3 regions of the Lentzea sp. NPDC051213 genome follow, and region 3 is predicted to be linked to each of the others. Evidence: riboswitches for the same ligand, from Rfam matches in the RefSeq annotation. Region 3 holds a riboswitch; each other region holds the start of a gene.
What was found. A riboswitch is a leader RNA that binds a small molecule or an ion and turns the genes downstream of it on or off. The one in region 3 is predicted to bind S-adenosylmethionine.

Region 1 (7,598 bases), on a different contig from region 3:
ACACCGGCAACCCCCTTGTGTAGCAAGCGTTTTAGCGCGAACAAGGGACGAAGACGTCCTGGCGCCGGTCGAGCCTACAGGCCCTGCCGGGCGCCGGGTGCGACCGGCGCGCGGGTGGCGCCAAACCGCCTGGTCACATCATGGGCGTGAGGTGGCTCGCGGAGGCCTTGATCTCGATCCGGCAGGCGATGACGCGAAGATCTCACCCGGCAGGTAGCGTTTCAATTCGTGGTGGCCCCTGATCCCGTAGACGCTCGCCTGCTCGCCGTTCTAGCCGAGTCGGGCCGCGCCGCTGTGCACGAGATCGCCCAGCGCCTCGGCATGGATCCACGCGAGGCCGCCATGCGCCTGATCACCCTGTCCGGCAGCGGTCTCCCGCTGTTGGTGGGTGTCGAATGCGACCCCAACGGCGTGCGCCGGGCCCTCGCCAACGCCGCCGCCTACGGCAACTACATGGGCCCACCGCCGTCCGGTGGCTACGCGGTGCACCAGAGCGGTCCCCACCACGTGAGCGGCCCGCACCAGGTCCCGTACGGCCCGCAGGGCCCGTCCAGCCAGCCGTTCCCGGCCCAGCCTCAGCCCCAAGCGACCTGGGGTCCGCCGCAGTCGGCCGGCTGGGTGCGCGCGGACCAGCCGCAACCCAGGCCCGTGTCCCGCACCGGCAAGGTCGGCACGTCCCTCGAGGCGGACAGCCTGGAAGGTGCCCACCTCTCGATCCAGCTGGTGGAGGTCGTCGACCCGGCGGACTTCCTGTTCACCGCGGCGGGCTACAAGCTGGCCGAGGGCGAGCGGTCCGTGGTCGTGCACACCGAGGTGACGAACACGTCGCAGGTGCCCTACACCTCGCTCCCGGACATGTACCTGGTCCTGGTCACCAAGACCGGCGAGACCGTGACGAAGGCCCCGGTGTCCCTGTCCTCCCGCCCCGCGCACAAGCTGGGCGTGCAGCCGGGCGAGACCACCGGCGGGCACACCGTCTTCGTGCTGCCGGACGCGACCGAGGTCATCCAGGTGCGCTGGAGCGTGCGGCCCGAGGTCGACCTCAACACGCTCGTCTGGACCGTCGAGGACTAGTGCCGGGCCGACCGGGCCCGGCAGCCGCGATCAGCCCTCTTCGCGCAGCTTCTCCAGCGAGGCGGCCAGGTCAGCCGGGTACTCCGACGTGTAGGTGACCCACTGCCCGTCCGCCGGGTGGTGGAACCCGAGCTGCCGTGCGTGCAGCCACTGCCGCGACACCCCGAGCCGCTTGGCCAGCGTCGGGTCGGCGCCGTACGTCAGGTCGCCGACGCACGGGTGGTGCAGCGCCGAGAAGTGCACGCGGATCTGGTGCGTGCGCCCGGTCTCCAGGTGCACCTCGACGAACGACGCCGCGCGGAACGCCTCGATGACCTCGTAGTGCGTGATGGACGGCTTGCCGTCCTGCATCACCGCGAACTTGTAGTCGTGCTTCGGGTGCCGGTCGATCGGGGCGTCGATCGTGCCCTTGATCGGGTCCGGGTGGCCCTGAACGATCGAGTGGTACACCTTGTCGACGGTCCGCTCTTTGAAGGCGTGCTTCAAAGCCGAGTAGGCCGACTCCGACTTGGCCACGACCATCACACCCGTGGTGCCGACGTCGAGCCGGTGCACGACACCCTGCCGCTCGGCAGCCCCGGAGGTGGCGATCCGGTGCCCGGCGGCGGCCAGGCCACCGACGACGGTCGGGCCGGTCCAGCCGGGCGACGGGTGCACGGCGACGCCCACCGGCTTGTCGACGACGATGATGTCGTCGTCCTCGTGGATCACGACGAGGCCTTCGACCGGAATCGCCTGGACGGTGATCGGCTGCGGCGGGGCCGGCAGAGTGATCTCCAGCATCGCGCCGGCGACCAGCCGATCCGACTTGCCGACCACCCGTCCGTCGATCAGCACGTCGTCCGCATCGGCGATGCCGGCGACGACGGTGCGGGACAACCCGAGCAGTTTGGCGAGGCCCGCGTCCACACGCATGCCGTCCAGCCCGTCGGGAATCGGCAGCGTTCGGTATCCGCTCACGCCTCGACCTTTTTCTCTTTGTGGACCGTCCCGTCGTAGTCGTGCTGCATTAGCGCCAGCACCACGATCGTCGCGCCACCGCAGACGATCGCCATGTCAGCGACGTTGAACACCGGCCAAACGCGGCCGAACGGGTCGAACAGCGAGAGGAAGTCCACCACGTGGCCGCGCAGCGGACCCGGCTCGCGGAAGATGCGGTCGGCGAGGTTGCCGACGGCACCGCCCAGCACCAGGCCGAGGCCGATGGCCCAGCCCTGGGAGCGGAGGTTGCGCGCGATCCAGAGGATGAACCCGACGACACCCAGCGCGATCAGCGCGAGGATCCACGTCCAGCCCTCGGCCAGCCCGAAGGCGGCACCGGGATTGCGGACGAACGTCAGGTAGAGCACGCCACCGAACAGCTTGATCGGCTCGGCATCCTCGAGAAAGGCCACGGACAGGACTTTTGTGAGGATGTCCAGGACCAGCACACCGGCCGCGAGCACGGCGAGCAGGTGCACTCTCGGCTCCGGCAGCGACCCGGTGATCGAGAACTCGGCAGCGTCGTCGTCCTCGGAAGGCTTCGTTTCCGCAGCCTTCTCCGGTTCGGCGTCCGCCTCGGGTTTCGGTTCCTCGACCACCTCAGGCTCGCCGGCCTGCTCTTCAGCAGGCTTGGCGGCGGCCTTCTCGTCGGCCTTGGACTCGTCACTCACCAGGTCATTGTCCACGACCGGGACTACGCGAGGAACGGCGGCAGGGTTCGGCTGTCGTCCTCGGGCACCCAGCGGCCGTCGCGCTGCGTGTAAGTCCACTTGGGACCTTCGGTGACGAGCGTGCGCAACGCCGCCACCAAACGGTCCACGTGCTCGGCCGTCGTACCGAGGCCGATCGACGCGCGCACAGCGCGTTCTTCGTTCGAACCGGCCTGCTTGACCAGGCGGCCGACGATCACGTGCGCGCAGAACGCGCCGTCCCGCACACCGATGCCGTACTCGGCGGAAAGGGCCGCCGCGAGGAAGCCCGCGTCGAAACCGGCGATGGTGAAGCTCACGACGCCCACGCGGTCGGCGTCGGTCAGGATCGACAGCTCCCGGAAGCCGGGAACCGTGCGCAGGCCCTCACGCAGGCGCGTGAGCAGCTCCTGCTCGTGCGCGATGGTCTGCTCCCAGTGCCGCGAGAGGATCTCGCAGGCCGCGGCCAGCGCGTGCACGCCGACGACGTTCGGGCTGCCCGCCTCGTGCCGCTCCGGCACCTTCGACCAGGCAACGCCCAGGCGGTCGCCGTGATCGGTGACCTTGGCCGTGGCGCCGCCGCCCACCAGGTACGGCTGGGCCTGCTGCAGCCAGTCCGCGCGGCCCACCAGCACGCCGGCACCGAACGGCGCGTAGATCTTGTGACCGGAGAACGCGATGTAGTCGACGCCCAGCTCACGGGCGTTGATCGGGCGGTGCGGGGCGAGCTGCGCCGCGTCCAGCGCGACGCGGGCACCGTGCGAACGCGCGACCTTCGCGAGCTCGGCTACCGGCCACAACTCGCCGGTGACGTTGGACGCCCCGGTGACGATCACGAGCCGCGGACCGACCGGGGCGGCGGTCAGGGCCCGGTCCAGTGCCGCGAGGGCCGCACCGGACGACGTAGGGGTGGCGATCCGCTGCACGTTGGGACCGCGCCAGGGCAGCAGTGCCGCGTGGTGCTCGCTGTCGAACAGCACCACGGCCGTGCCCTTGGGAACGCTGCGTGCCAGCAGGTTCAGCGAATCGGTGGTGTTGCGGGTGAAGACGACGGCGTCGGAGGAGTGCGCGCCGACGAACTTCCGCACGCGGTCACGTGCCTGCTCGTAGACGCGGGTGGAGACCTGGGAGGCGAACCCGGCGCCGCGGTGCACGCTGGCGTACCAGGGCAGCAGCTCGTCGACGGCGTCGCGGACCTCCTGCAGACACGGCGCGCTGGCCGCGTGATCGAGGTTGGCGTACGTGACGCGCTCTCCGGTCACCAGCGGAATCCGCAGGTCGGAACCGACGACAGCGGGAACCGAAGCGGTGGTGTTCGGGGTGATCGCGAGCGTCATCGAGCTGCCTCCTGCGGCCTGGGGGCCTGACTGGAGGCCCGCGCTTGACCGGCGCCCTACGCGCCGGACCAGGTCCTCACCAAGGGCACCCCACCGCGGTAGGAGGGTTGCCGGCCAGCAAGCTTGGGCTTGACGCTGGCTCTCATGACCTGCCGATGACGTTAGCGGACCCTCACAACACGCGTCGAGAGCCGATCACATGGTGAGAAGCCTCGGAAACCGAGCTAGTCCCCGGTCTCGCCCTTCCACCGTGCGTAGCGACCGGCGCGGTCCACGGCTCGTATCCGCCGCTCAGCGGCATCGCGCGCCTCTTCGGTGGTGACGATGAGCAACTGGTCCTCGGTCTGCAGCCTGGTCGTCGGCTGTGGCGTGAAACTCTTTCCGCCGCGCACCACGAGGCTCACCGTGGCGCCGCTGGGCAGCCGCAGTTCGGACATGTAGACGCCGTGCAGCTTCGACCCGCGCTGGAGGTGGACCTGCAGCAGTTCGGCGCCCAGCTCGTCGAGCGGCGAGGAGTCGACCTGCACCTCCTGCGCTTCGCCCGAGCGCACCAGACCGAGACGCCGGGCGAGGAACGGCAGCGTCGTGCCCTGCACCACCGTCAGCACGATGACCAGCACGAACACCGCGTCTACCAGCTCGCGCGCACCCTCGACGCCCTGGATCAACGGGATCAGCGCGAAGACGATCGGCACCGCGCCGCGCAGACCTGACCACGAGAGGAACGCCTGTTCGCGCCACGGCACCTTGAACGGCAGCGCGGCGAGCATCACGGACAGCGGCCGCGCCACGAAGGTCAGCACGACACCCGCGATCAGCGCGGGGAACAGCACGTCGAGCAGCCGCGAGGGAGAGGCGTAGAGGCCCAGTAAAACGAAGAGCCCGATCTGCGCGAGCCAGCCGAGGCCCTCGGCGAAGGAGAGGGTGTCGGCGCGGTGCGGCAGGCGGGCGTTGCCGAGGACGAGCGCGGCCACGTAGGTGGCGAGGAATCCGGAGGCGTGCAGCAGGTCGCCCGCCGTGTAGGCCATCACGCACACCGCCACCGTGGCGAGCGGGTACAGGCCGGTGGCGGGCAGCGCCGCGCGTCTCAGCCCGGCGCCACCGAGCCAGCCGAGCGCGACACCGATGAGCGCGCCCGCGGCCAGTTCGTAGAGCACCAGCAGCGGCGCGGTCCAGGTGATCTCGTCCGCCGAGGCCAGCAGCACGACGGCGATGTAGACCGGCGCGTCGTTGAGACCCGACTCGAGCTCCAGCGCGCCGGTGAGCCGCGGCCCCACGCCCAGTGTCCGCAGGACGCTGAAGACGGCGGCCGCGTCGGTGGACGACAGCACCGCGCCCCAGAGCAGCGCCATCCGCCAGTCGAGGCCGAGCAGGTGGTGCAGTGCCGTTCCGGTGATCGCGACACTCACTGCAACGGCCACTGTGGACAGTGCGACGCCTAACCACAGCGAGGTCTTCACGGCCTGCCAGCGGGTCGTGAGCCCGCCCTCGGTCAGGATCAGCACGAGGGCCGCGATGCCCAGCGACTGGGTGAGGTCCGCGTCGTCGAAGTGGATGCCGAGCACGGACTCGCCGAGGACGACGCCGATGCCCAGGTACAGCAGGAGTGAGGGCAGGCCGAGGCGGATCGACACCCGCACCGCGATCACGGAGACCAGCAGGACGGCGGCGCCGATGCCCAGAACAAGCGTGACGTCACCCACCTGGACCATTCTGATTGATCACCACCGAAATGGACGAATCCGACGCGACAACCCGACGTTCGCACCTACCGGGCTCATGCACAGTGGAGCATGTTGATCAGTGGCTCAATCCCTACCCTGCACGGAGTTGAACCATGAGGATCCTGATCGCGCTGGCGGCCGCCTTGATGGTGACCGGAACCACAGCAGCGCAAGCGGCCGCTCCGGCGGTCATGGCCGCCCCCAACATCTCGGTGGCCAACGTCCAGTCACACCTCAACCAGTTCCAGTCGATCGCGAACGCCAACGGCGGCAACCGCGCTCACGGACGTCCGGGGTACCTGGCCTCGGTCAACTGGGTGAAGAGCAAGCTCGACGCGGCCGGCTTCGTCACGCGGGTGCAGTCGTTCACCTACGGCGGCGCCACCGGCTACAACCTGATCGCGGACTACCCCGGCGGCGACGTGAACAACATCGTCATGCTGGGCAGTCACCTCGACAGCGTCACCGCGGGCCCCGGCATCAACGACAACGGCACGGGTTCGGCGTCGATCCTGGAGGTCGCTCTCCAGATGAAGGCCACCGGCTTCCAGCCGGCCAAGCACGTGCGGTTCGGCTGGTGGGGTGCCGAGGAGCGCGGCCTGATCGGCTCGACCAACTACGTGAACTCCCTGTCGGCGACCGACAAGTCGAAGATCAAGGCGTACCTGAACTTCGACATGACGGGCTCGCCGAACCCCGGCTACTTCGTCTACAGCGCCTCCGGTCAGCCCTCCGGTTCGCTGGCGCTGCAGCAGCGGCTGCAGGCGGGCTTCACGTCGATCAACGTCCAGACCGAGCTGACCAGCGTCGGCGGCCGCTCCGACCACGCGGCGTTCGCCCGCGCGGGCATCCCGATCGGCGGCACGTTCACCGGCGCCGAGGGCCGCAAGACCGCGGCTCAGGCGCAGAAGTGGGGCGGCACGTCCGGCCAGGCCTACGACCGTTGCTACCACGCCTCCTGCGACACCACGTCCAACATCAACGTCCCGGCGCTCGACCGCAACGCGGACGTGATCGCCTACACGTTGTGGGCGACCGCGGTCTGATCTCGCGCGGCCTGATTCGTGGCTAGTACCTGCACGGCCTCGTCGAGCACCGGTTCGACGAGGCCGGGCAGGGTCGCGTACATCTGCACCTGCCCCAGGTAGAGGCTGAACGCGATCAACGCGCGCTTCCTGGCGTGCTCAGCGTCGAACCCCAGCTCTTCGAACAGCTCCCTCAGGTACCCGAGCCTGCGCTCCGTCACCCGGTGCAGCACCGGCGCGATGACGGGATCGTGCGCACCCTGCTGCAGGGCGAGCTCGACGGACCCCTTGCGACTGCGGTCGAGCACCGTGCCGAACAACGTCCTGAGCTTGTCCAGCGGCGTCGCCTCCGCCTCGACGAGCTCGATCACGGCCTCGGTGTGCTCCCGCTCCCACCGCTCGACGGTGGCTTTGAGCAGCGCCTCCCGGTTCGAGAAGTGGTGGTAGACGCTGCCCTTCGTCGCCCCGGCGCGCGCCGCGAGCGGCTCGATCGCCACGGCCGGGAGCCCGCCCTCGGCCAGCGCTCTCAGCGCTATCTCAGTCCAGTCGTCACGAGATCGCCGCACCACGGTTCCGTACGCTACCGTATGTTTCATGAACATACGCCAGCGTATGGAAGGGGGAAGCATGATCAGGAACGTGCACTCCAGGGACCTGGGCGTCCCGGCAGGCCCGTTCGTCGAGCGCGTCCAGGAGCTCTGGCCACCGGCCTGGGGCACGCAGGAGTTCGACCGCCCGCTCGGGGTCGGCGCCGACGGCGGCCACGGC
Region 2 (7,598 bases), on a different contig from region 3:
GAGCAGGTCTCGACGTACCGCGTGACCGTGAAGAACGGCAAGGAGATCAGCCGCGAGAAGATCGGCGGCAAGGTCACCAAGGAGCCGAAGCCCAAGAAGATCACCGTGGGCACGAAGCCGCTGCCCGACGGCGAGGTCTGGGACCGTCTCGCCAAGTGCGAGGCCGGCGGCAACTGGGCCATCAACACCGGCAACGGCTACTACGGCGGCCTGCAGTTCTCGGCCAGCACCTGGGCCTCGAACGGTGGCACCCAGTACGCGGCGCTGCCGCACCAGGCGACCCGTGAGCAGCAGATCGCCACGGCGACCAGGCTGCGCGACCGCGCTGGCGGCACCTACGCCGCGTGGCCGGGCTGCCGCGCGAAGCTCGGCCTGCCGTAACCCCTCACCTTTTCAGTCACGCGGGGGCCCTACGTTTCCTCAGAGGAAACGCGGGGCCCCCGCGTGACGTTTCGCGGCGTGGCGGAGGCGAGCTCCGGCGTCTGCGAGAATGCGCGGGTGAGCCTGCTGGGTCCTGCCGAAGTCCGTCGTCTGGCCGAAGAGCTGGGCATCCGCCCCACCAAGAAGCTCGGCCAGAACTTCGTGCACGACCCGAACACGGTCCGCAAGATCGTCGCGGCCGCCGAGCTGGACGAGGACGACGTCGTGCTGGAGGTCGGCCCCGGCCTGGGCTCCCTCACGCTCGGGCTGCTGCCCAGCGCCAAGCAGGTCGTGGCCGTCGAGATCGATCCGCCGCTGGCCCAGCGGCTCCCGCAGACCGCGCGCGAGATGGACCCCGAGAACGCGGACAAGCTCCACGTGGTCCTCAAGGACGCGATGAAGGTCTCGAAGGACGACCTGCCCGTCCAGCCGACGGCGATCGTGGCCAACCTGCCGTACAACGTCGCGGTCCCGGTCGTCCTCCATCTCATGAGTGAGTTGCCGACCCTGCGAAAAGGACTAGTCATGGTCCAGGCCGAGGTCGCGGACCGGATGGCGGCCAAGCCCGGCAGCAAGATCTACGGGGTGCCGAGCGTGAAGCTCGCCTGGTACGCCGACGCGAAGAAGGCAGGCCCGATCGGCCGGAACGTGTTCTGGCCGGCGCCCAACGTCGACTCCGGCCTGGTGTGGTTCCGGCGCCACGAAAGCCCGCTGTCCACAGTGGATCGCAAGAGGCTTTTCGAGATCATCGACGCCGCGTTCGCGCAGCGCCGCAAGACGCTGAGGGCGGCGCTGAAGGGCTGGGCGGGAGGCGTCCAGCAGGTGGACGAACTGCTCCAGAAGGCGGACGTCGATCCCCAGCAAAGGGCCGAGCGGCTTGGCGTGATCGACTTCATTCGGATTGCTGAGGCTTAGGCCGGGGATCCATCGGCCAACAGTGTGATCTGTCGAACGAATCGGAATCTGGCTTGCGCAACCGAACGTCCGTCCGGTTGACTACAACTGCCATCCGGAGCGACTGAGAGACCTGGCTCTACGACGTCGCAGCAACCACCCGCTGGATGCGGGCAGGTGCTAACGCCAGGACCGATGGAGGATCACCATGGGTACCACGCGAATGCTGACGCGCCGTCGAGTCGTCGACCAGTGCCGTCGCACCGCTTCTGCATGTCGTCGCCACCTCGTCTAAGGCGCCTTCTAAAAGTCCTTTGACGCGCACTCGGCGTACGAGTGGCGCACACCTGAGCAGAACTTCGACCGCGCGTGCCCGCCGAAATCGGGGCACTGTGCCGTCGAGCGCAGCCGTGGAGCAGACGTGATCACTGTCGAAAACCTCACCAAGTCCTTCCAGGGCGTCAACGCCCTCAACGGCGTCACCCTCGATGTCGACGCGGGCACCGTGCTCGGCGTGGTCGGCCCGAGCGGGGCCGGCAAGTCGACGCTCGCCCGTTGCGTCGCGCTGCTGGAGCGCCCCGATTCGGGTGCGATCCGCGTCGACGGCACGGACATCACCTCGCTGGACGGGTCCGCGCTGCGGGCCGCCCGCCGGCAGATCGGCGTTGTGCCGCAAGGGGATTCGCTGCTGCGGCAGCGGACCGCGGCCGGCAACATCGCGCTGCCGCTGGAGTCCGCCGGCGTGCCGGGACCTCAGCGCCGCAGCCGTGTGGGCGAGCTGCTGGACCTCGTCGGCCTGACCGACAAGGCCGGTTCCTACCCCGACCAGCTGTCCGGCGGGCAGCGCCAGCGCATCGCCGTGGCGCGTGCCCTCGCCGCGAGCCCGAGCGTGCTGCTGGCCGACGAGCCCACGTCCGCGCTCGACCCGGAGACCACCGGTTCCGTGCTGACGGTTCTCGACCGTGCGCGCGCCGAGCTGGGCGTGACCGTTCTCATCGTCACGCACGACATGGGCGTGGTCCGCAAGATCTGCGATGACGTCGCCGTGCTGGAGCAGGGCCGCGTCGTCGAGCACGGCAAGGTGCTCGAGCTGGTCGGTGACGCCGCCAGCCGCACGAGCAGTGCGCTGCTGCCCGCCGTCGACCTGAACCCGATCAACGAGAGCAACTACGACCGCGTCGCGGACGTCGTGCTCGTCGGGTTCGCCGCGGTCGGCGCGCTGCTGCCCGAGGCCTCGCACCGGTTCGGCGTCGAGCTGAACATCGTCGGCGGCGGCCTCACGCGACTGGGCGAGACCCCGGTCGCGCGGTTCCGCCTCGGCCTGAACGGCGAGCGCTCCGACTCCGCTCTCGAGTGGATCGGCGAGGCAGGCGGCGCGGTGCAGAGGTCCCTGAAGGGACCGCAGGGAGTAGCTGCGTGAGGTCTGCTACACCCTGGTCCGACGTCGTCACGTACCTCGTCGAGGCCACCGGGGAAACGCTGTACATGGTCGGCGTTTCCACCCTCATCGCCACAGCTTTCGGCATTCCGGTCGGTGTTTGGTTGCAGCTCACCGCACGAGGTGGGTTGCGACCGAACACGGTCGTGCACCGCCTCTTGAGCTTCGTCACCGACCTGGGTCGCTCGATGCCGTTCATCGTGCTGCTCGTCGCGCTCACGTCGGTCACCCGGCTGATCGTCGGTGGCTCCATCGGCAGCACGGCGGTCATCGTGCCGCTGGCCGTGGGCGCCATCCCGTTCGTGGGGCGGCTCGTGCAGAACATCCTGTCCGAGGTGCACGTGACCGTGGTCGAAGCCGCGATCACCACCGGTGCCTCGACGTTGCGGATCGTCCGCAGCGTGCTGATCCGCGAGTCGTTGCCCGCGCTGATCAACGCCATCGGCGTCACCGTGATCGCGCTCATCGGCTACTCCGCGATGGCCGGCGTGATCGGTGGCGGCGGGCTCGGCGACCTCGCGATCCGCGAGGGCTACCAGCGCTTCAACGACCGGATCCTGTGGAGCACCGTGGCGTGGCTCGCCGTGCTCACCACCGTGATCCAGTTCGGGTTCACCCGTGCCGCCCGTGCGTCCGACCGGCGCCGGCACGCCTCAGTCTGATCTCTCTCCGCCGCTCGAAACTCTCAAAAGGAACGTCATGCGTATTAAGGCTGCCCTGATCGCGGTCGCTTTGACCTCTTTGACTGCTCTGTCCGCTTGCTCGTCGGGCGGAGCGTCCGCTTCGGACACGCTGAAGGTCGGCGTCTCGCCGGTCCCGCACGCGCAGATCCTCAAGTACGTGGCGGACAACCTCGCCGCGCAGAAGGGCCTGAAGATCGAGGTCGTCGAGTTCACCGACTACGTGCAGCCGAACACGGCGCTGGTCGACGGCTCGCTCGACGCCAACTACTTCCAGACCGTGCCGTACCTGGCGACGTTCACGAAGGAGACCGGCGCCGAGGTCGAGTGGGTCGAGCCGGTCCACGTCGAGCCGCTGGGCCTCTACTCGAAGAAGCACAAGAAGGTCGACGACCTGCCGTCCGGAGCCAAGATCGCGCTGGCCAACGACGCCACGAACGAGGCCCGCGGCCTGAAGCTGCTGGAGGCCAACGGTCTGATCAAGCTCAAGGCCGTCGACGCGCCGACCGTGCGCGACGTCGCGGAGAACCCCAAGAACCTGCAGTTCGTGCCGCTGGAGGCCGCTCAGCTGCCGCGCTCGCTGGAGGACACCGACGCGTCGGTGATCAACGGCAACTACGCGATCGACGCGGGCCTCAAGCCCGCCACCGACTCGCTGGCGCTGGAGAAGGCCGAGCACAACCCGAACGCGAACGGGTTGGTCACGCGCACCGAGCTCAAGGACGACAAGCGCATCCGCGACCTCGCGGAGCTGCTCGGATCGCAGCAGGTCAAGGACTACATCAAGCAGACCTTCAACGGTTCTGTCATCCCGGTCTGAGACCCGCAGTGGCCGGGGGAGGCGTCCGCGACGGCAGAACGCCCGTAGGCTGACATCGTGCTCGCAGTCGTTCCACCCCCGGTCACGGTCCGCGTCCCGGCCAAGGTCAACCTGCACCTGGCCGTCGGTGACGTGCGCCCGGACGGCTACCACGACCTGGTGACCATCTTCCAGGCGCTTTCGCTCGCCGACGAGGTCACGGTCGCGGTGGCCGACGAGCCAGGCGTCGAGGTGCATGGCGAGGGCGCCGATCAGGTGCCCACCGGAGCCTCCAACCTCGCGTGGCGCGCGGTGCGCCTGCTGGCCACGCACGTGGGCAAGGACCCGGACGACCCGAAGGTCCGCGTCGTCATCCGCAAGGCCATCCCGGTCGCGGGAGGCATGGCGGGCGGCAGCGCGGACGCGGCGGCGACGCTCGTGGGCCTGTCGTCGTTGTGGCGGCTGGAGATCAGCCGCGACGAGCTGGCCGAACTGGCCGGGAAGCTCGGCGCGGACGTGCCGTTCGCGCTGTACGGCGGCACCGCGCTCGGCACCGGTCGTGGCGAGCGCATCGTGCCCGTGCTGGCCCGGCACCAGTTCCACTGGGTGCTGGCGTTCGACCGTCGTGGACTGTCCACCCCGGACGTGTTCGACGAGCTGGACCGCCTGCGCGTGGAGGGTGATCCACCGCGGGTCGGCCCGGTCGAGGCCGTGCTGGAGGGGCTCTCCTCAGGAGATCCACGTCAGCTCGCCCTGCTGCTGGGCAACGACCTGCAGGCCGCCGCGGTGTCGTTGCGGCCGAACCTGCGCCGCACGTTGCGCGCGGGCGTGGACGCGGGTGCGCTGGCCGGCATCGTGTCCGGTTCCGGGCCCACGACGGCGTTCCTGTGCGAGGACAGCGACACGGCGGTGCGAGTAGCCGCCGAGCTGGCCGGCGCCGGGGTGTGCCGGACGGTCCGGGTCGCGCACGGGCCGGTGCACGGTGCCCGCGTGATCACGACCGAGGAGCCGAAGCCCACGCCTCCCGAAGTCCACGCTTAAGATCCCTCACGCCACGCGCGCCCCGGTGCGAAGCTCCCGTTCCAAACGGGGGCGATCTCGAATTCTCGGGGCACGCGTGGTCTTTCGAGGGGGAAGACTTGGGCAGACGGCTGCAACGCGAGCTGTTCCGGATGGTCGTGGCGGACCTCGTCGGCGATGAGCCGAACTTCCACGCCAAGCGCCTCGCCCACTACGTCGGCCTTGTTCGCCGCTGCACCGTCGCGTACCCGGAGTGGACCGCCGCGCTGGTGCGCTGGGCCCGTGGTGCGGGCCTGGACTACACCGCGCACGCGGGCGCCGCAGAGTTCCTCTCGGCCCGGCTTGCCGCGGGGCAGCACGGGATGTCGCGCCAGCTGATCGACTCCGTGCTCGTGGACCCGTTGGATCCCACCTGGCTGCTCTCCTACTGGAACTACTTCCACGGGCGGGCGCTGCCGAAGCCGTTGAAGCGCGGCATCAGCGACGCGGTGCGTCGGCTCTACACCGAGGAATCGGTAGGGCAGTGCGACCTGACCTGGATGGCTCTCCGGCTCGGCGACGTGCTGAACCGCGTGCACCCCAAGCCGGTCGACGAGCGGCAGTCGGAGCTGTTCCGCCACATCCTCGACCGCAGGTACGACCGCGATGCCGTGGACGCCACACCCGTCACCCGGTGGAAACCGGCAGCTCCGCCGGCCCCTCGGCTGGCCGGGCACACTCTGCTGGTCGCTGATCCGCTCGCGGACGAGACCGTCGAGCTGGTAGCTCGGCATTGTGAACGAGCCGAGATCGTGCGGTGGCGGCGCGACGACCTGCGGCAGGTCGTCCGCAAGCGTTTCCGCCTCCGTCACGACCGGGTCGTCGTGATCACCGAGAACCAGCAGCTGGACCGGCCGTTGAGCTGGTCCGTGCCGTGGTGGGTGCCGCTGCACGTCTGGGACCTGAGCGACCAGGACACGCAATGGGCGTCGGCGTCGCGGCATCGCTATCGCCACTACGGCGTCACGGACAACGCGTTGTGGGCCTTGTCGCTGTTCGAGGCTGGTGAGCAGGGCCTTTGGCCGTGGTAGGTAGCCTTCACCGGGCAGTTTCTTACTAGTCGTGAGGTTTTGATGGCCAACCTGGTCAACCTGGAGTCCGTGTCGAAGTCGTTCGGCGTCCGGCCGTTGCTCGACGGCGTGTCACTCGGCGTCAACGAAGGCGACCGGATCGGTGTCGTCGGCCTGAACGGTGGCGGGAAGACGACGCTGCTCGAGGTGCTGGCCGGGGTGGAGCCCGCGGACGACGGACGGGTGTCGCGCTCGCGTGACCTGCGGATGGCGGTCGTGACGCAGCGGACCGAGCTGCCGCACGGTTCGACGGTGCGCAACGCCGTGATCGACCCGCTCGGCTTCGACGCGGAACACGAGTGGGCGGCGGACGCCCGCGTTCGATCCATTTTGGACGGACTCGGGATCACCGCGCTGGGCCTGGACTCCGTGGTCTCCACGATGTCCGGCGGCGAGCGGCGCCGGGTCGTGCTGGCCGCCGCGCTGATCCAGGACCTCGAGCTCATCGTGCTGGACGAGCCGACGAACCACCTCGACGTCGAGGGCGTGCGGTGGCTCGCCGAGCACCTGCTGGCCCGCAAGTGCGCGCTCGTGGTCGTGACACACGACCGGTGGTTCCTCGACACGGTCTGCAACCGCACGTGGGAAGTGGTGCAGGGCAAGGTAGAGCAGTACGAGGGCGGCTACGCCGACTGGATCTACGCCCGTGCCGAGCGGACCCGGCTGGCCGACGTGCTGGAGGAGAAGCGGCAGAACCTGGCGCGCAAGGAGCTCGCGTGGCTGCGCCGCGGCGCGCCCGCGCGGACCTCGAAACCGCGCTACCGGATCGAGGCGGCCGAAGCGCTGATCGCCGACGTGCCGCCGTTGCGCGACAACGTCGAGCTGCTCGCGTTCGCCAAGAAGCGCCTGGGCCGCACGGTGATCGAGATCGAGGACGCCACACTGTCCATTCCGGACCGGTATCTGGTGCGCAACCTGACGTGGCGCATCGGTCCCGGTGAGCGGATCGGTCTCGTCGGCGTCAACGGGTCGGGCAAGACGACGTTGCTCAAGCTGCTGGCGGGGGAGCGCGAAACCGAGACGGGCAAGCGGATCCAGGGCCAGACGGTCAAGATCGCGCACCTCTCGCAGGAGCTGCTCGACCTGAACGGGTCGATGCGCGTGCTGGAGGCGATCGAGGAGGTCGCGCGCCGCGTGGTGCTCGGCAAGTACGAGATGTCGGCTTCACAGCTGGGCGAGCGCTTCGGGTTCTCGTCGCAGAAGCAGTGGACGCCGGTCTCCGACCTGTCCGGTGGCGA
Region 3 (7,598 bases):
CGCCGGGCGTTCGCATTCCGCCGTGGAGGAGGCTGCTTCGGCCGCTGCCTCTCAGACCCGGATGTTCTTCTGCCTCGAGACCCTGGACCACCTGCGCCGGGGTGGCCGGATCGGCGCGGCGGCGGCTCTGGTGGGGACCGCGCTGGCCGTGAAGCCGTTGCTGCACATGGATGACGGCCGGATCGTACCGCTGGAGAAGGTGCGCACGATGAGCCGTGCCGTCGGCCGGCTGGTCGACCTCGCGGCCGCCGCGGCGGGCGACGGCCCGGTGGGGCTGGCCGTGCACCACCTGGCGGCTCCCGACCGGGCCGCCGAACTGGCGACCCGCCTGGACGAACGCCTGCCGGGCTCGACGGGTTGCGTGATCTCGGAGGTGGGTGCGGTGATCGGCGCGCACACCGGTCCGGGCGTGCTGGGCGTCGTGGTGCTGCCGGGAGGACCCGACATGCTCCCACAGACCCCCGACAATTCCCCGTCTCCCAGTGGCGAGTGATCGCGACCTGTCCACAACCCGCGAGTAATCCACAGACCCGGAGTTCACCCCACCTCCCCACCCGTCCCGCTCCGTAACGTCGCCCGCATGTTCCCCCGCCCCCATCCGGACGACCGCCCGAGCGAACGCCTGGCAGCCCTGGCCGCCAAGGTGAAAGCCGAACCGGCCCTCGTCTTCGCCCGCTCAGAAGACTCCGACGAACACGGCCCGCCCCGCCGCCGCTTCCGCCTGCCCCGCCGAGGTTTCCTCGCCATCGGTGTCGCGGTGGCCTGCACCGTGATCGGCCTGGCCACCTGGTGGCAGGGCCCGGAGGCCGAACCCGCCCCCGACCTCGCTCTGGTGAGCACCACGGCCCCGGCCCCCGAACTGGTCGTGAACGTGGTCGGCGAGGTGACGACGCCAGGCCTGGTCACCGTCACCTCCGGGGCCCGCGTGGCGGACGCCATCCGGCTCGCCGGCGGTCTCAAGCCGGGCATCGACCTCCACAACCTGAACCTGGCCCGCAAACTCACGGACGGCGAACAGGTGGCCGTGGGCATTCCGCCCCCAGCTCCCGCCGGCTCCGTCGGGGCTGTTGGCTCTGCGTGGTCTGTCGGCTCGAAGCTGAACCTGAACGCCGCCACGGCCGCCGAGCTGGACGCACTCCCCGGCGTGGGCCCGGTGACGGCTCAACGAATCATCGACCACCGCACCCGCAAGGGCCCCTTCGCGTCGGTCGACCAACTGCGCGAGATCGACGGCATCGGCGACTCCAAACTCGCCAAGCTGGCCGACCTCGTCCACGCCTGACCCTCGAGCTCCCCGCAGGCATCCAGCCCTGGAGGAAGTCATGCCGTCTGTACGCATCACCAGCCAAGCCGCCCAGCTCGTGCGACGCCCGCGCGTCGACCTCATGTGGCACGACCCCGCAGGCCGCCTGCCGCTGGTCGAGCCTCCCCAACCTCGCCAGGGCAGCCCGACCTGTGACCCCACGCGTGTGAAACGGGGGAGGCGCCGGTGGTCCGCCGACATCCGGTAACCCAGGACTACCGGCTCGTCCCGGCCGCCGCCGCGGTGTGGGCGACGGCCGCGGCCGGTCTCTTCCTCAGCTGGCAGGCGGCAGTTCTCACCGGTCTGGCCGCCGGAGCCGTCGGCCTCGCCGCGTGGCGCCGAGCCTGGTGGACGAAGACCTGCGCTATAGCCCTGCTGATCTCCGGCCCGGTCGCCGCGGCCTGGGTGGGAGGGCACGTGCTGCGAGCCGAGACCCACCCGCTTCGCTTGGCCGCCAACGAAGGCCGCAGCACCACCCTGATCGTCGAGCTCACCACCCGGCCGCGAGGCATCAGGGCGGCGGGATTCGGCGGCCACCAGGCAGGCGTGGACCACGTGGTCCTCACCGCGACCGCGAACGGTGCCCAGCTGGTGCTGCTCGCTCCGGCCGACCGGTGGCGTGATCTGTTGCCGGGCCAGCAGGTCACGGTCAAGGGCTCGCTGGCGCCGCCACGGGGTGGCGACCTGGCGTCGGCGCTGTTGCGGGTGCGCGGGCCGCCGATCGATCCGCAACCCGCCCCGGCCTGGCAACGCTGGGCGGACGGACTTCGCGACGGCCTGCGTGAGGCCAGCGGGGTGCTCGACGCCGAGGAAGCAGGGCTGCTGCCCGCGCTCGTGGTGGGCGACACCGATCGGATGGTGCCGCGCATCGTGGACGAGTTCCGCACCGCGGGTCTGGCCCACCTGCTCGCGGTCAGCGGGGCGAACCTCGCCATCGTGTGCGGCGCGGTGTACCTGCTGCTGCGGCGGCTCGGGCCGCGAATGGCGGCCGTGGCGGCGATGGTGGCGCTCGTCGGGTTCGTGGTCCTGGCCGGACCTGAGCCCAGCGTGTTGCGGGCGGCCGTCATGGGTGTCGTCGCGTTGCTGGCGTTGGTGCTGGGGCGGGAACGCTCGGCGTTGCCGAGTCTCGCGACCGCCGTTGTGGTGCTGGTGCTGGTCGATCCCGCACTCGGTGGAGAGCCGGGGTTCGCGTTGTCGGTGGTGGCGACGGCGGCGCTGGTGCTCGTGGCGCCGAAGTGGGCGCGGGCGCTGAAGGCACGCGGTGTGCCGGGCGGGCTGGCTGAGGCGATCGTGGTGCCCACGGCCGCGAGCCTTGCCACGGCTCCGCTGGTTGCCGGGCTGTCCGGCGAGGTCAGCCTGGTGGCGGTGGTCGCCAACCTGGTCGCCGGGCCAGTGGTCGCGCCGGCGACGGTGCTGGGGGTGCTGGCGGCGGTCGTCGCGCCGCTGTACCCACCGGCGGCCGAAGTGGTGGTGCACGTCGCGGGACCGGCGGTGACGTGGCTGGTCCTGGTCGGGCGGCAGGCGGCGGGCGTGCCTGGTGCGTCGGTCGCCTGGCCTGAGGGCTGGGTGGGGGCGTTCGCACTCGCCGTGGCGGTGGTGGTCGCGGTGTTGTTGCTGCGATTCAAGAAGACGCGGGCGCTGGTGGTCGCGGTGCTCGTGGGCGGGTTCGTGGTGCTGGTGCCGCTGCAGGTGGTGGCGCCGGCGTGGCCGCCGGCCGGGTGGAAGGTCGTCAGCTGCGACGTGGGTCAGGGCGATGCGCTCGTCCTGGCGACGGACGACAGCGACCGCGCGGTGGTGGTCGACACCGGGCCCGATCCCGGTGCCGTTGACCGGTGCCTGAAGACGTTGGGAATCAAGCGGATTCCGCTGGTCGTGCTGACGCATCTGCACGCGGATCACGTTGGCGGCCTGCCGGCCGTGCTCACCGGGCGTGCGGTGGGTGCGGTGGCGGTGGGGCCGTTGAAGGAGCCCGCGTGGGCGTGGCGGGAGGTCGGCGTGCAGGCCCGTGCGCGTGGTGTGCGGGTGCTGGAGCCGAAGGCGGGCGAACGGTTCGCCTGGCCTGGACTGGAAGTGGAGGTGATGGGACCGCGACGGCCGCCGGTCGCCGCGGACACGAACACGACGGTGAACGACTACTCGCTCGTGCTCAGGGCGCACACGGCGGCCGGCCGGGTGTTGCTCACCGGTGACGTCGAGCTGGCCGGTCAGGCGGCGTTGCTGGGCGAGCGGGATCTGAGAGCCGAGGTGCTCAAGGTGCCGCATCACGGTTCGCGGTACTCGTTGCCCGCGTTCCTCAAGGCCGTCAGGCCGCGGGTCGCGCTGGTGAGCGTCGGCACGGGCAACCGCTACGGGCACCCGAGCCCGCACGTGATCGACGAGTTGCGGGCGGGAGGCGCAGTGGTGTTGCGCACGGACAAGGACGGCGACCTGGCTGTGTTGCCGGGAAACCGAATCGTACGAAGGAGAAGAGAGTGCAAGACGACGTCTGGATCAGGCTGCACGACGCGCGCTACCCGATTTCCGGTAGTGGGCCGGGGTTCGCGTGGGCGATGTGGCAGATGGGGTACACGGCGAGCCCGTGGCCCCACGACGAACTCAAACCCGATTTCGGTTACTACATCTGCGAAACGCTCGGCGATGGCACGCGCGCGCTCACCTACCGGGCGACAGCCACGCACGTGTTGCCGCCGACCAAGGCCGCCACACCGGAGGAGGCTTACGACCTGGTGGCGGAGTCCGTGTTCGACGATGGCATGCGGATCGCCCCGCACGTGTGGCAGGACTACCACTACAACGTGCTGAAGGCGGAATCCCCGTGGCCGCAACGGGTTGTGGCGTGGCGCGCGGATGTGAAACCGATCGGGCCGCACGTGCTGGACAGCGTGCAGCGCTTTCCGCGCACCGGCTGGGTCAAGACGGACGCGATCTCCTTCTGAACCAAGGAGATCGCGTCCGGGGGGAGGTGACCAGCGCTGTGACCGCCAACCTTTGCCGCGTCTTCCGGCGCTCAGCAGGGCGCGATGCACCCGTCCGACCACCGAAATACGGGGCAAAGGCCGACGGTTACCGCACTATCCCAGTGCGTTGATGACGGCCTCGGCCGACGGCGGCACCGTCGCGCGCGGGCCGATCGTGTCGCCGAGCGCGTCGAGGGTCTTCAGGCCGTCGCCGGTGATCAGCAGCACGGTCTCGGCGTCGGGGTCGAGCTGGCCCGACTCGAACAGCTTCTTCGCCGTCGCGACGGTCACGCCGCCGGCGGTCTCGGCGAAGATGCCCTCGGTGCGGGCGAGGAGCTTGATGCCCTCGACGACCTCTTCGTCGGTCACGTCCTCGATGGCGCCGTTCGTGCGGCGGACCGCGTCGAGCACGTACGGGCCGTCGGCCGGGGCGCCGATCGCCAGTGAGCGGGCGATGGTGTCCGGGCGGACCGGGCGGATGACGTCGTGGCCCGCCTTGAAGGCGGCGGAGATCGGCGAGCAGCCGGTGGCCTGGGCGCCGAACACGCGGTACGGCGTGGCTTCGACCAGGTCGAGCTGGCCGAGCTCGCGGAACGACTTGTCGACCTTGGTCAGCTGCGAGCCGGACGCGATCGGCACGACGATCTGCTCGGGCAGGCGCCAGCCGAGCTGTTCGGCGACCTCGTAGCCGAGTGTCTTCGAGCCCTCCGCGTAGTACGGGCGGACGTTGACGTTCACGAACGCCCAGTCGTCGTGCTCCGCGGCGAGTTCCTGGGCGAGGCGGTTCACGTCGTCGTAGTTGCCGTCGACGGCGATCAGGGCACCGTCGTAGACGGCGCTCATCAGGATCTTGGCGCGCTCGAGATTGGAGGGAACGAGAACGACGGACTTCCAGCCCGCGCGGGCGGCGGCCGCGGCGACGGCGTTCGCCAGGTTGCCGGTGGACGGGCAGGCCAGCACCTTGAAGCCGAGCTCGCGGGCCGCGGCGAGCGCGACGCCGACCACGCGGTCCTTGAAGGAGTGGGTGGGGTTGCCGGTGTCGTCCTTCACCCAGATCTTGCGGACGCCCAGGGCCTTGGCGAGGTTGTGCGCCTCGACCAGGCGGGTGCCGCCGGGATCGGTGTTCGGGTGCTGTTCCACAGTGGACGGAACGGGGAGAAGGCCGCGGTAGCGCCAGATCGACCTGGGGCCGGCTTCGATGTCCTCGCGCCGGATCTTGCCGAAGTCGTAGGCCACTTCCAGCGGCCCGAAACACTCCAGACAGGCGTACTCAGGAGCGAGAGGAGTCTCATTTCCGCACTCACGGCACAGCAGTGCGCGGGCGGGGCCGAGGTCGAAGGTGGTGCTCGTGGGCACAGTGACAGCAGTCATCGCGAGGTATCTCCTCATCTTTCCCGCGAAATCGAACGGGTCGGAATTGGCACCGTGATCGCCAGCGCGTAGCGCTGTCGCCGGTTGCCGGGGCTTCGTCGGGCCGTTCCCTCTGCCCCTCTGGATGAGCGGTATTCAGTTGTGGTGGTGCTCGTACTCCCCGGCAAAGTTACGGCAATGTCCGTTGCTCAGCCACCAACGTCCACGATCCGGGACGTGGGAAGATGCGGAGCGTGAGCGCACCGGAGTCACTGCACCTCGTCGTCGGCGAGGAGGAGTTGCTGGTCGAACGTGCTGTTCGAGCGGCGCTCGAGGCCGCACGCACGGTCGATCCGACCGCCGACCTGACCCGTGTGCAGGTGACTGATCTCACGCCTCCCGAGCTGGCCGAACTCGTCAGCCCCTCGCTGTTCGCGGAGGGCCGGGTGATCGTTCTGCAGAACGCGCAGGACATCGGCAAGGAGGTCGCCGACACGGTGCTCTCCTACGTCAAGGCGCCCGCGGACGGGGTCACGCTCGTTGTCCTGCACACGGGCGGTGGGCGCAGCAAGGCGGCCAAGGACCTGCCCGGCCAGCTGAAGAAGGCCGGGGCCGCGGTCACCGAGTGCGGCAAGGTCACCAAGCCCGGTGACCGTGAGGCGTTCGTGCGCAACGAGGTGCGGCAGGCGGGCGGCAAGATCGACGCCGAGGCCGTCGCCACGCTCATCGACGCGGTGGGCACGAACCTGCGCGAGCTCGCCGCGGCGGCGTCGCAGCTGGTCTCGGACGCCGACGGCAAGGTGACGGTCGAGGAGATCCGGCGCTACCACCAGGGCAAGGCCGAGGTGACCGGGTTCGCCGTCGCGGAGAAGGCGGTCACCGGTGACCGGGCGGGCGCCATGGAGGCGCTGCGCTGGGCCATGCAGCTGGGCGTGCCGCACGTGCTGGTCGCGGACGCGCTCGCGGACGCGGTGCGCACGGTCGCGCGCGTGACCGCGGTGGGCCGGGCCGACCCGTTCAGCCTGGCCGGGCCGCTGGGCATGCCGCCCTGGAAGATCAAGAAGGCGCAGGCTCAGGCCCGCGGCTGGGACCCGAGCGGGCTCGCCGACGCGATGCAGATCGTCGCGGGGCTCAACGCGGACGTGAAGGGCGTGGCGGCGGACGCCGACTACGCGCTGGAGCGCGCCGTGCTCCGGATCGTGGCGGCACACCAGCGCCGGTGACTACCTGCGCGGGATCCCGATCAGGTACTGGGCTCCGGTGAAGCCCGGTTCGACGCCGATCGTCCAGGCGAACGACTCGGTGCCGGTCAGGCCGTCGACCATCTGCCGCAGTTCCGCGCGCCCGTACATGCGCAGGAACGACACGACGCTGTCGAAGAACATCATGAACGGCAGCACCGGCACGACGTAGGTCAGCGCCAGCCGCAGGAGGTAGCGCGGCAGGGGATTGCGCTGGAACGGCGCCGAAAGCAGCACCGCCAGCGTGGTCAGGAACGGGAAGAGCAGGACGTAGAGGAACGACCGTTTGGTGTCCACGACGACGATCGGTGATCGGGTGTCGACGGCGTTCTGCAGCATGCGCCGGGCCAGTGGCGGCGGGAAGTGGTGGAAGGCGCCGTAGATCGTGCGCGTCCCCTCCACCCGGCAGTCGGTGGCGTCGACCGACTCGGAGACGTAGTCCACCGAGCAGCACGAATCAGGCAGCCGCCGGCGGTTCTCGGCCTGGACGCGCTGGAACGCGGGCACGTTCGGCACCAGGTCGGTCAGCGTCACCTGGGTGTGGACGCCCTCCTCGTGCAGCCTGCGCTGGATGAGCGGCACCGGCCCGCCCGACCCCGCGCACAGGTCGACGATCCGGTGATCCGCACCGGAACGCAGAGCCAGCGACAACGGGCGTGAGTACTCCCGCGCGGCGTCCGTCAGCCGGTAGATGAACGCGATGGACTCCGTGTGCAGGGTGCGCAGCACGGGCGGAGTGCCGTCGAG

Region 1: linked by a shared signal. The riboswitch ahead of ACIA8G_RS39225 (aminotransferase class V-fold PLP-dependent enzyme) and the one ahead of thrC (threonine synthase) in region 3 are both predicted to bind S-adenosylmethionine.
Region 2: linked by a shared signal. The riboswitch ahead of ACIA8G_RS42600 (methionine ABC transporter ATP-binding protein) and the one ahead of thrC (threonine synthase) in region 3 are both predicted to bind S-adenosylmethionine.

Annotation. Positions count from the first base shown of each region.
Region 1 covers NZ_JBITEX010000011.1:188,988-196,585, reverse strand. Annotated here, with positions in the region: gene ACIA8G_RS39240 (AsnC family protein) at 229-1,074, shown strand; gene ACIA8G_RS39235 (RluA family pseudouridine synthase) at 1,105-1,989, opposite strand; gene lspA (signal peptidase II) at 2,031-2,726, opposite strand; gene ACIA8G_RS39225 (aminotransferase class V-fold PLP-dependent enzyme) at 2,750-4,081, opposite strand; SAM riboswitch class IV at 4,117-4,231, opposite strand; gene ACIA8G_RS39220 (potassium/proton antiporter) at 4,306-5,793, opposite strand; gene ACIA8G_RS39215 (M28 family metallopeptidase) at 5,919-6,851, shown strand; gene ACIA8G_RS39210 (TetR/AcrR family transcriptional regulator) at 6,824-7,426, opposite strand; gene ACIA8G_RS39205 (SRPBCC family protein) at 7,458-7,598, shown strand, end outside.
Region 2 covers NZ_JBITEX010000015.1:3,713-11,310, reverse strand. Annotated here, with positions in the region: gene ACIA8G_RS42610 (transglycosylase family protein) at 1-381, shown strand, start outside; gene rsmA (16S rRNA (adenine(1518)-N(6)/adenine(1519)-N(6))-dimethyltransferase RsmA) at 460-1,335, shown strand; SAM riboswitch class I at 1,423-1,516, shown strand; gene ACIA8G_RS42600 (methionine ABC transporter ATP-binding protein) at 1,736-2,734, shown strand; gene ACIA8G_RS42595 (methionine ABC transporter permease) at 2,731-3,414, shown strand; gene ACIA8G_RS42590 (MetQ/NlpA family ABC transporter substrate-binding protein) at 3,452-4,252, shown strand; gene ACIA8G_RS42585 (4-(cytidine 5'-diphospho)-2-C-methyl-D-erythritol kinase) at 4,310-5,272, shown strand; gene ACIA8G_RS42580 (hypothetical protein) at 5,371-6,321, shown strand; gene ACIA8G_RS42575 (ATP-binding cassette domain-containing protein) at 6,364-7,598, shown strand, end outside.
Region 3 covers NZ_JBITEX010000004.1:10,592-18,189, reverse strand. Annotated here, with positions in the region: gene ACIA8G_RS18285 (DegV family protein) at 1-493, shown strand, start outside; gene ACIA8G_RS18280 (helix-hairpin-helix domain-containing protein) at 581-1,282, shown strand; gene ACIA8G_RS18275 (DNA internalization-related competence protein ComEC/Rec2) at 1,490-4,105, shown strand; gene ACIA8G_RS18270 (hypothetical protein) at 4,057-4,239, shown strand; gene thrC (threonine synthase) at 4,375-5,631, opposite strand; SAM riboswitch class I at 5,643-5,762, opposite strand; gene holA (DNA polymerase III subunit delta) at 5,856-6,833, shown strand; gene ACIA8G_RS18255 (hypothetical protein) at 6,834-7,598, opposite strand, start outside.